DNA from 3 places in the Pantoea sp. Z09 genome. Region 3 is predicted to be linked to each of the others. Evidence: predicted binding sites of a transcription regulator. Region 3 holds the regulator's gene; each other region holds the start of a gene.
What was found. Region 3 encodes PurR, which represses purine synthesis genes. Its sites were predicted from a motif close to CANGCAAACGTTTGCNTG; they were not measured.
Positions count from the first base shown of each region.

Region 1: carA (glutamine-hydrolyzing carbamoyl-phosphate synthase small subunit) is a predicted target of PurR. The motif match lies at 1,614-1,631, and genes of this name have one in related genera.
Region 2: pyrD (quinone-dependent dihydroorotate dehydrogenase) is a predicted target of PurR. The motif match lies at 762-779, and genes of this name have one in related genera.

Region 1 is NZ_CP092373.1:3,262,539-3,264,806, forward strand. It holds gene carB (carbamoyl-phosphate synthase large subunit) at 1-228, opposite strand, end outside; gene carA (glutamine-hydrolyzing carbamoyl-phosphate synthase small subunit) at 243-1,391, opposite strand; gene dapB (4-hydroxy-tetrahydrodipicolinate reductase) at 1,861-2,268, opposite strand, start outside.
Region 2 is NZ_CP092373.1:2,475,923-2,478,190, reverse strand. It holds gene MC269_RS11925 (glycosyltransferase family A protein) at 1-701, shown strand, start outside; gene pyrD (quinone-dependent dihydroorotate dehydrogenase) at 822-1,832, shown strand; gene MC269_RS11915 (cell division protein ZapC) at 1,986-2,268, shown strand, end outside.
Region 3 is NZ_CP092373.1:2,090,823-2,093,090, forward strand. It holds gene MC269_RS10000 (C40 family peptidase) at 1-175, shown strand, start outside; gene MC269_RS10005 (YnhF family membrane protein) at 221-310, opposite strand; gene purR (HTH-type transcriptional repressor PurR) at 596-1,621, shown strand; gene punR (DNA-binding transcriptional activator PunR) at 1,618-2,268, opposite strand, start outside.

The sequences.
Region 1 (2,268 bases), 1.2 Mb from region 3:
TTTGCGCACCACTTCCCAGTGAATCGGCTCGATATAGGTCGCATCGGCCATTTCCGGGTCGGTCATGATGGTCGCCGGATTAGAGTTGACCAGAATGACGCGGTAGCCCTCTTCGCGCAGCGCTTTACACGCCTGCGCGCCAGAGTAGTCGAACTCACAGGCCTGGCCGATAACAATCGGGCCTGCGCCAAGGATCAGGATGGATTTTATATCAGTACGTTTTGGCATTTTCAGGCTCCTGATTACTTAGCTTTCGAACGATAGGCGTCGATCAGTTCAATAAAGTGATCGAACAGCGGCGCGGCGTCGTGCGGACCCGGACTCGCTTCCGGATGTCCCTGGAAGCTGAACGCCGGTTTGTCGGTGCGGTGAATGCCCTGCACCGTTTTGTCGAACAGTGAAATGTGCGTCACGCGCAGATTTGCCGGCAGGCTGGCGTCATCGACGGCGAAGCCGTGGTTCTGCGCGGTGATCATCACCGTATTGTTGTCGAGATCCTGCACCGGATGGTTGCCGCCGTGGTGGCCGAGCTTCATTTTCACGGTTTTCGCGCCGCTCGCCAGCGCCAGCAGCTGATGGCCGAGGCAGATGCCGAACACCGGGATGTCGGTGTCGAGGAACGCCTTAATGGCGCTGATGGCGTAATCGCACGGCTCCGGGTCGCCTGGGCCGTTGGAGAGGAAAATGCCGTCTGGATTGAGCTTCAGCACCTCTTCGGCAGGCGTCTGCGCCGGCACCACCGTCAGGCGACAGCCGCGATCCACCAGCATGCGGAAGATGTTGAACTTGACGCCGTAGTCGTAGGCCACGACGTGGTACGGCAGCGCTTCCGCGCTCTTCGGCTGCGGCAGGCCCTCGTTCAGCGTCCAGGAGCCCTGCTGCCAGCTATAGGTTTCCGCCGTTGTGACCTCTTTCGCCAGATCCATCCCTTTCAGCCCCGGAAACGCCTGCGCTTTCTGCAGCGCCAGCGCCGCGTCCGGGTTGTCGCCCGCGATGATGCAGCCGTTCTGCGCCCCTTTTTCACGCAGCAGACGCGTCAGCTTGCGGGTGTCGATATCGGCGATGCCCACCACGTTATTGCGCTGCAGGTAGGCTGACAGGCTCTCTTCGCTGCGGAAGTTGCTGACAATCAGCGGCAGGTCGCGAATGACCAGGCCTTGCGCGTGAATTTGGGTCGATTCTGCGTCAGCGGCGTTGACGCCGACATTGCCGATATGGGGATAAGTGAGGGTGACGATCTGGCGGGAATAGGAGGGATCAGTGAGTATTTCTTGATAACCGGTCATTGACGTATTGAAAACGACCTCCCCCACTGCCGATCCCGTTGCCCCGATGGCCCGACCGTGGAATTGGGTTCCGTCTTCCAGAACCAAGAGCGCTGACTTAATCAAAACATCCTCCAGGGAATAAACAGTCACAATATTTGCATATTAATTCAAAATTTGGCCCTGAATCAAGGCAAAAACCGCCTGAGTGGTCGATTTTTGGCAAATTGCGCGCATTCTAATGATCCCCCTGCGGCTTGTCTACCCTGCAAGACGATTTTTTAGCTGTTTTCGCGTCACTGACGGATAAAACCAGGAATAAGTCGCAAAAAAGCGAGATTAGCGGCGGGAATAAACGGTTGCCTGGGTGAAATAAAATAAAAGTGCGGCCCGCAGGCTGCTATTTTTGACCAAATGGTCAAAAAAGCTCTTTTTTTAACCGCAACGGCAGCCAGAAATCATTCTTTTACCAGCCTGGCATGAATTAACCAAGCAAAGGCTTATTTTAGATAAAAATAAAGGGCGATAACGCTATCGCCCTGTTCAATCAATCTGTTACCGATTGAAATAACCACATCACAATGGTTCACAACACTCACAACATCGAGAGATCCAGCACATCTCGCATATCATAAAGTCCGCTTTTCTTCTCTTTCAGCCAGAATGCAGACTTAACTGCGCCTTTTGCAAAGGTCATACGACTTGAGGCCTTGTGGGTAATCTCAACGCGCTCGCCGATATCCGCAAACATCGCGGTATGCTCGCCGACGATATCACCCGCGCGCACCGTGGCGAAACCAATGGTCTGCGGCTGACGCTCGCCGGTGTGCCCTTCGCGCGCGTAGACGGCGTGCTGGTTTAAATTCCAGTTCATGGCGTCGGCGATCGCTTCGCCCATCGCCAGCGCGGTGCCGGAAGGGGCATCGACTTTGTGTCGATGGTGCGCTTCGACGATTTCGATATCGGCGTAGTCGCCCATTACCTTCGCCGCCTTCTCCAGCAG
Region 2 (2,268 bases), 390 kb from region 3:
TCGAAAAAGATCTCTTCGCCGACTTCCGCCGCACCCTGGCGCAGCATCCCGAGATGGAGATGTTCTGCTTCGGCGCGCGCATGTTTACCGATAAGCCGGTCGCCGAGCGTCAGTATGACCTGTTCCATCAGCGCCACGTCGACGCCGTCCTGCCCGGCGGCGCTGAGACGCTGCGCAGCATGATCCCGCACAGTTCGGCCCATCGCACGCTGTGGAGCAGCATCCTCTCACGCGATCTGATCGCACGCACCGGCGTGCAGTTTCTGCCGATCCAGAACCACGAAGATGCGCCCTATATGTTCGCGCTCTATATGTCGGCGCGGCAGATCGGCTTTACCCGCAAGAGCTACTACAACAAGCGCTTTATGCCTACCTCGCTGTCGCAGAGCAAGGCGACCTTCTCCTGGGTAGAGAACTACTATATTGCGCGACGCAGCAGCGAAAGCTTCCTGCGCGAGCAGGGCCTGCCGCCGGAAGAGAAGCTGCTGGATATCTACTATCAGCCGGTGATGTATGGCTGCCTGATTGAGATCCGCAAAAACAATATCGCAGTGCCCGCCGACTGGCATCCCACCATCGATCAGCTGGTGCGCAAGGTGACGGGCGAAAGCAAGCGTCTCAAACTGCTCTGGTACTATCCGACGCTCTACAGCGGCCTACAGGCGTGCCGCCGTCTGGCGCGCTATGCCAGCAAGCGCTGATCGCGATCAATAATCTCGTCCCGTCAATAATTTACTTTTGCGCCAGAGGCCTTTACCATTCTGGCGCACATTTTCCTGTGCACCCTGACAATTCATCGCTTCCGATCTCCAGGAGAGTGCATGCTTTATCCAATCGTCCGACCCGCTTTGTTTAAGCTCGATCCCGAGCGCGCCCACGAACTCACTTTTCAGCAGCTGCGTTTTATCAGCGGCACGCCGCTGGAGGCGCTGATCCGTCAGCGACTGCCTTCTCGTCCGGTCACCTGCATGGGGTTACGCTTTGACAACGCGCTGGGGCTGGCGGCCGGACTGGATAAGAATGCAGAGTGCATCGACGCCTTCGGCGCCATGGGCTTCGGCTTTGTCGAGGTCGGCACCGTCACGCCGCGCGCCCAGGCGGGCAACGACAAGCCGCGCATGTTCCGGCTGGTGGAGGCGGAGGGCATTATCAACCGCATGGGCTTCAACAATCTCGGCGTCGACCACCTGGTGGAGAATGTCAAAAAGGCGCGCTTCAACGGCGTTCTCGGCATTAATATCGGCAAGAATAAAGACACGGCGGTGGAAAACGGCAAAGAGGATTACCTGATCTGCATGGAAAAGGTGTACGCCCACGCCGGTTATATCGCGATAAATATCTCCTCGCCCAATACGCCGGGCCTGCGCTCGCTGCAATATGGCGAGGCGCTGGACGATCTTCTGGCGTCGATTAAAGCGAAACAGAAAGCGCTGGAGCAGCAGCATCTGAAATATGTTCCGGTGGCGGTAAAAATTGCGCCCGATCTTTCTGAAGAAGAATTAATACAAATTGCCGACAGTTTAGTGCGTCATAATATCGATGGCGTGATCGCCACCAACACCACGCTGGATCGCTCGCTGGTCAACGGCCTGAAATATGGCACCGAAAGCGGCGGCCTGAGCGGTCGTCCGGTGCAGTCGCGCAGCACGGCGGTGATCAAGCGGCTGGCGCAGGAGCTAGACGGCGCGCTGCCGATAATCGGCGTCGGCGGCATCGATTCATTAACCGCGGCGCGGGAAAAAATGGCTGCAGGCGCCTCGCTGGTGCAGATTTACTCCGGCTTTATTTATAAAGGGCCGGGATTAATAAAAGATATCGTGACCCATCTCTAAGACATTTCTAATAAAACGACGCCGGGGGGTTTATTTCTGACTTCGGCTCGTTTATATTTTTTCCCTGTTGTGCGTATTTTCAGCTTTTTACCCATAAACAGGGCTTCGCTGAGTCTGTGCAGAGAAACGCGGCGGTTAATGACGAGGCAAATTATGAAAATCAAACCTGACGATAACTGGCGCTGGTATTTTGACGCCGACCATGACCGCATGATGCTCGATCTGGCTGACGGTATGCTTTTCCGCTCTCGTTTTCCCCGCAAAATGTTGACGCCCGACGCTTTCAGCCAGAGCGGCTTCAGCGTTGACGACGCCGCGCTCTACTACACCTTCGAAGAACGCTGCCGGCAGTGTGCGCTAAGCGTCAATCAGCGCGCCGAGCTGACGCTCAATGCGCTGGTGGCCAGCCGCTTTCTCAAGCCGCTGATGCCGAAAA
Region 3 (2,268 bases):
CCGCATCAACGGCCGCGGCACGGCGGATCACGTTGGGGTTTACCTCGGCAACGGCAAGTTTATTCAGTCGCCGCGCACCGGGAAAGATATTCAGATTAGCGCGCTGTCGGAAGATTACTGGCAGCGCCACTATATCGGCGCGCGCCGTATGATGACGCCGAAAACCATTCGCTAAGAAAAAAGAAAACCGGGGATGTCCCCGGTTTTTTTATTGCTGCTGTTAGTGCATCACGGCGGTAAAGCTAAAGGCCACGATCATCAGCAGCGCCGCGCCGGTGGTCATCAGCGCCAGTTTTAAATCTGTGCTCATAGCTACTCCTTATCCACACATTTGTCAGGGTCTTGCGGATTTTCCCACAGTCGCCGGTAAAAATCTCGTTTTATCCCGCAAGCCTTGCTAGAATCCCCGCCTTTGTTGCGCAACTGACGCAACGCCCGTGCCGTTCGCACGCAACAGCCCCTGTTTTGTCCTGCCCAGTGCGTGTTTCACCGACAAAAAACTGTAGCGAATTAACAGAAAACCATCCTGGCGGACGCAAACGATTAACATTATGCTTATCAGCGGCTTACTGATAAGTTCTGGAGTCTCTTTTTAATGGCAACAATCAAAGATGTCGCGAAGCGTGCCGGTGTCTCCACAACCACCGTTTCTCACGTTATCAATAAAACGCGCTTTGTCGCGGAAGAGACGCGCAACGCCGTCTGGCAGGCGATTCAGGAACTGCACTACTCGCCCAGCGCCGTTGCGCGTAGCCTGAAGGTCAATCACACGAAAACGCTGGGGCTGCTTGCCACCTCCAGCGAGGCACCCTATTTCGCCGAAATCATCGAGGCGGTTGAGCATCACTGCTTTGAGCGCGGCTATACCCTGATCCTCGGCAATGCTCACAACGATCTGCAGAAACAGCGCGCCTACCTGTCGATGATGGCGCAAAAGCGCGTCGATGGCCTGCTGGTGATGTGCTCTGAGTATCCTGACGACCTGCTGAAGATGCTGGAAGAGAACCGCAATATTCCCATGGTGGTCATGGACTGGGGCGAATCGCGCGCCGACTTTACCGATACCGTGCTGGATAACGCTTTCCAGGGCGGCTATCTGGCGGGACGCTATCTGATCGAACGCGGTCACCGCGATATCGGCGCCATTCCCGGCCAGCTGGAGCGCAACACCGGCGGCGGACGCCACGCGGGCTTTTTAAAAGCGCTGGAGGAAGCGGGCATCGCGGTGCGCGCGGAGTGGATCGTGCAGGGTGATTTCGAGCCGGAGTCGGGCTACCAGGCGATGCAGCAGATCCTGCAGCAGAAGCAGCGCCCGACGGCGATTTTCTGCGGCGGCGATATCATGGCGATGGGCGCTATCTGCGCCGCCGACGAGATGGGACTGCGCGTGCCGCAGGATATTTCGGTGATCGGCTATGACAACGTGCGCAACGCGCGCTACTTCACGCCAGCGCTGACCACCGTGCATCAGCCGAAAGCGCAGCTGGGCGAGAAAGCGCTGGAGATGCTGCTGGACCGCATCACCAGCAAACGCGAAGAGTCGCAGACCATTGAGGTGCATCCGACCCTGATCGAGCGCCGCTCGGTCGGCGACGGCCCGTTCCGCGACTACCGCCGTTAATCCTCGCTCAGCCACTCCTGATTCAGGGTTTGCGCATCGCCCAGATAGCTAAGCAGCCAGCCTAGCGCGGGCGATGCGCCCGCTTCCGACCAGCTGACGCAGCAGGGACTCTCGGGAAAAGGCGCCGGCAGCGTCAGCTCCGCCAGATCGCCTTTATCCAGCAACGGGCGCGCCAGATGGCCCGGCATCATCGCCACGCATAATCCCTCCAGCACACACGCCAGCCCCGCCTGCCAGTCCGGCACCACCAGCCGTCGCTGATTGTCGAGCGTCCAGGTCATGCGGCGCGGCAGCGCGCGCGCGGTATCCTCCAGCACCAGCGACGGCCAGGCGCGCAGCGCGTCGTCATCGAGCCGCGGCAGCCGGGTGAGCGGATGCTGGCGCGCCACCACGCAGCGCCAGTTGAGCGCGCCCATATCGCGAAAGGAGAAGCGGCCGCCGACCGGGATCGCCTGCGTCGCGCCGATGGCGACGTCGACGCGTCCGTCAGCCAGCGCATCCCAGACGCCGTTAAAAACTTCGTAGCTGATGTGCAATTCCATGTCGGGGAAGTGACGGTAGAAGTCGGTCACCAGCTGACGGCTGCGTGGTAGCTTGACGATGCGATCCACCGCGATGCTCAGCTGCCCGCGCCAGCCGTTCGCCAG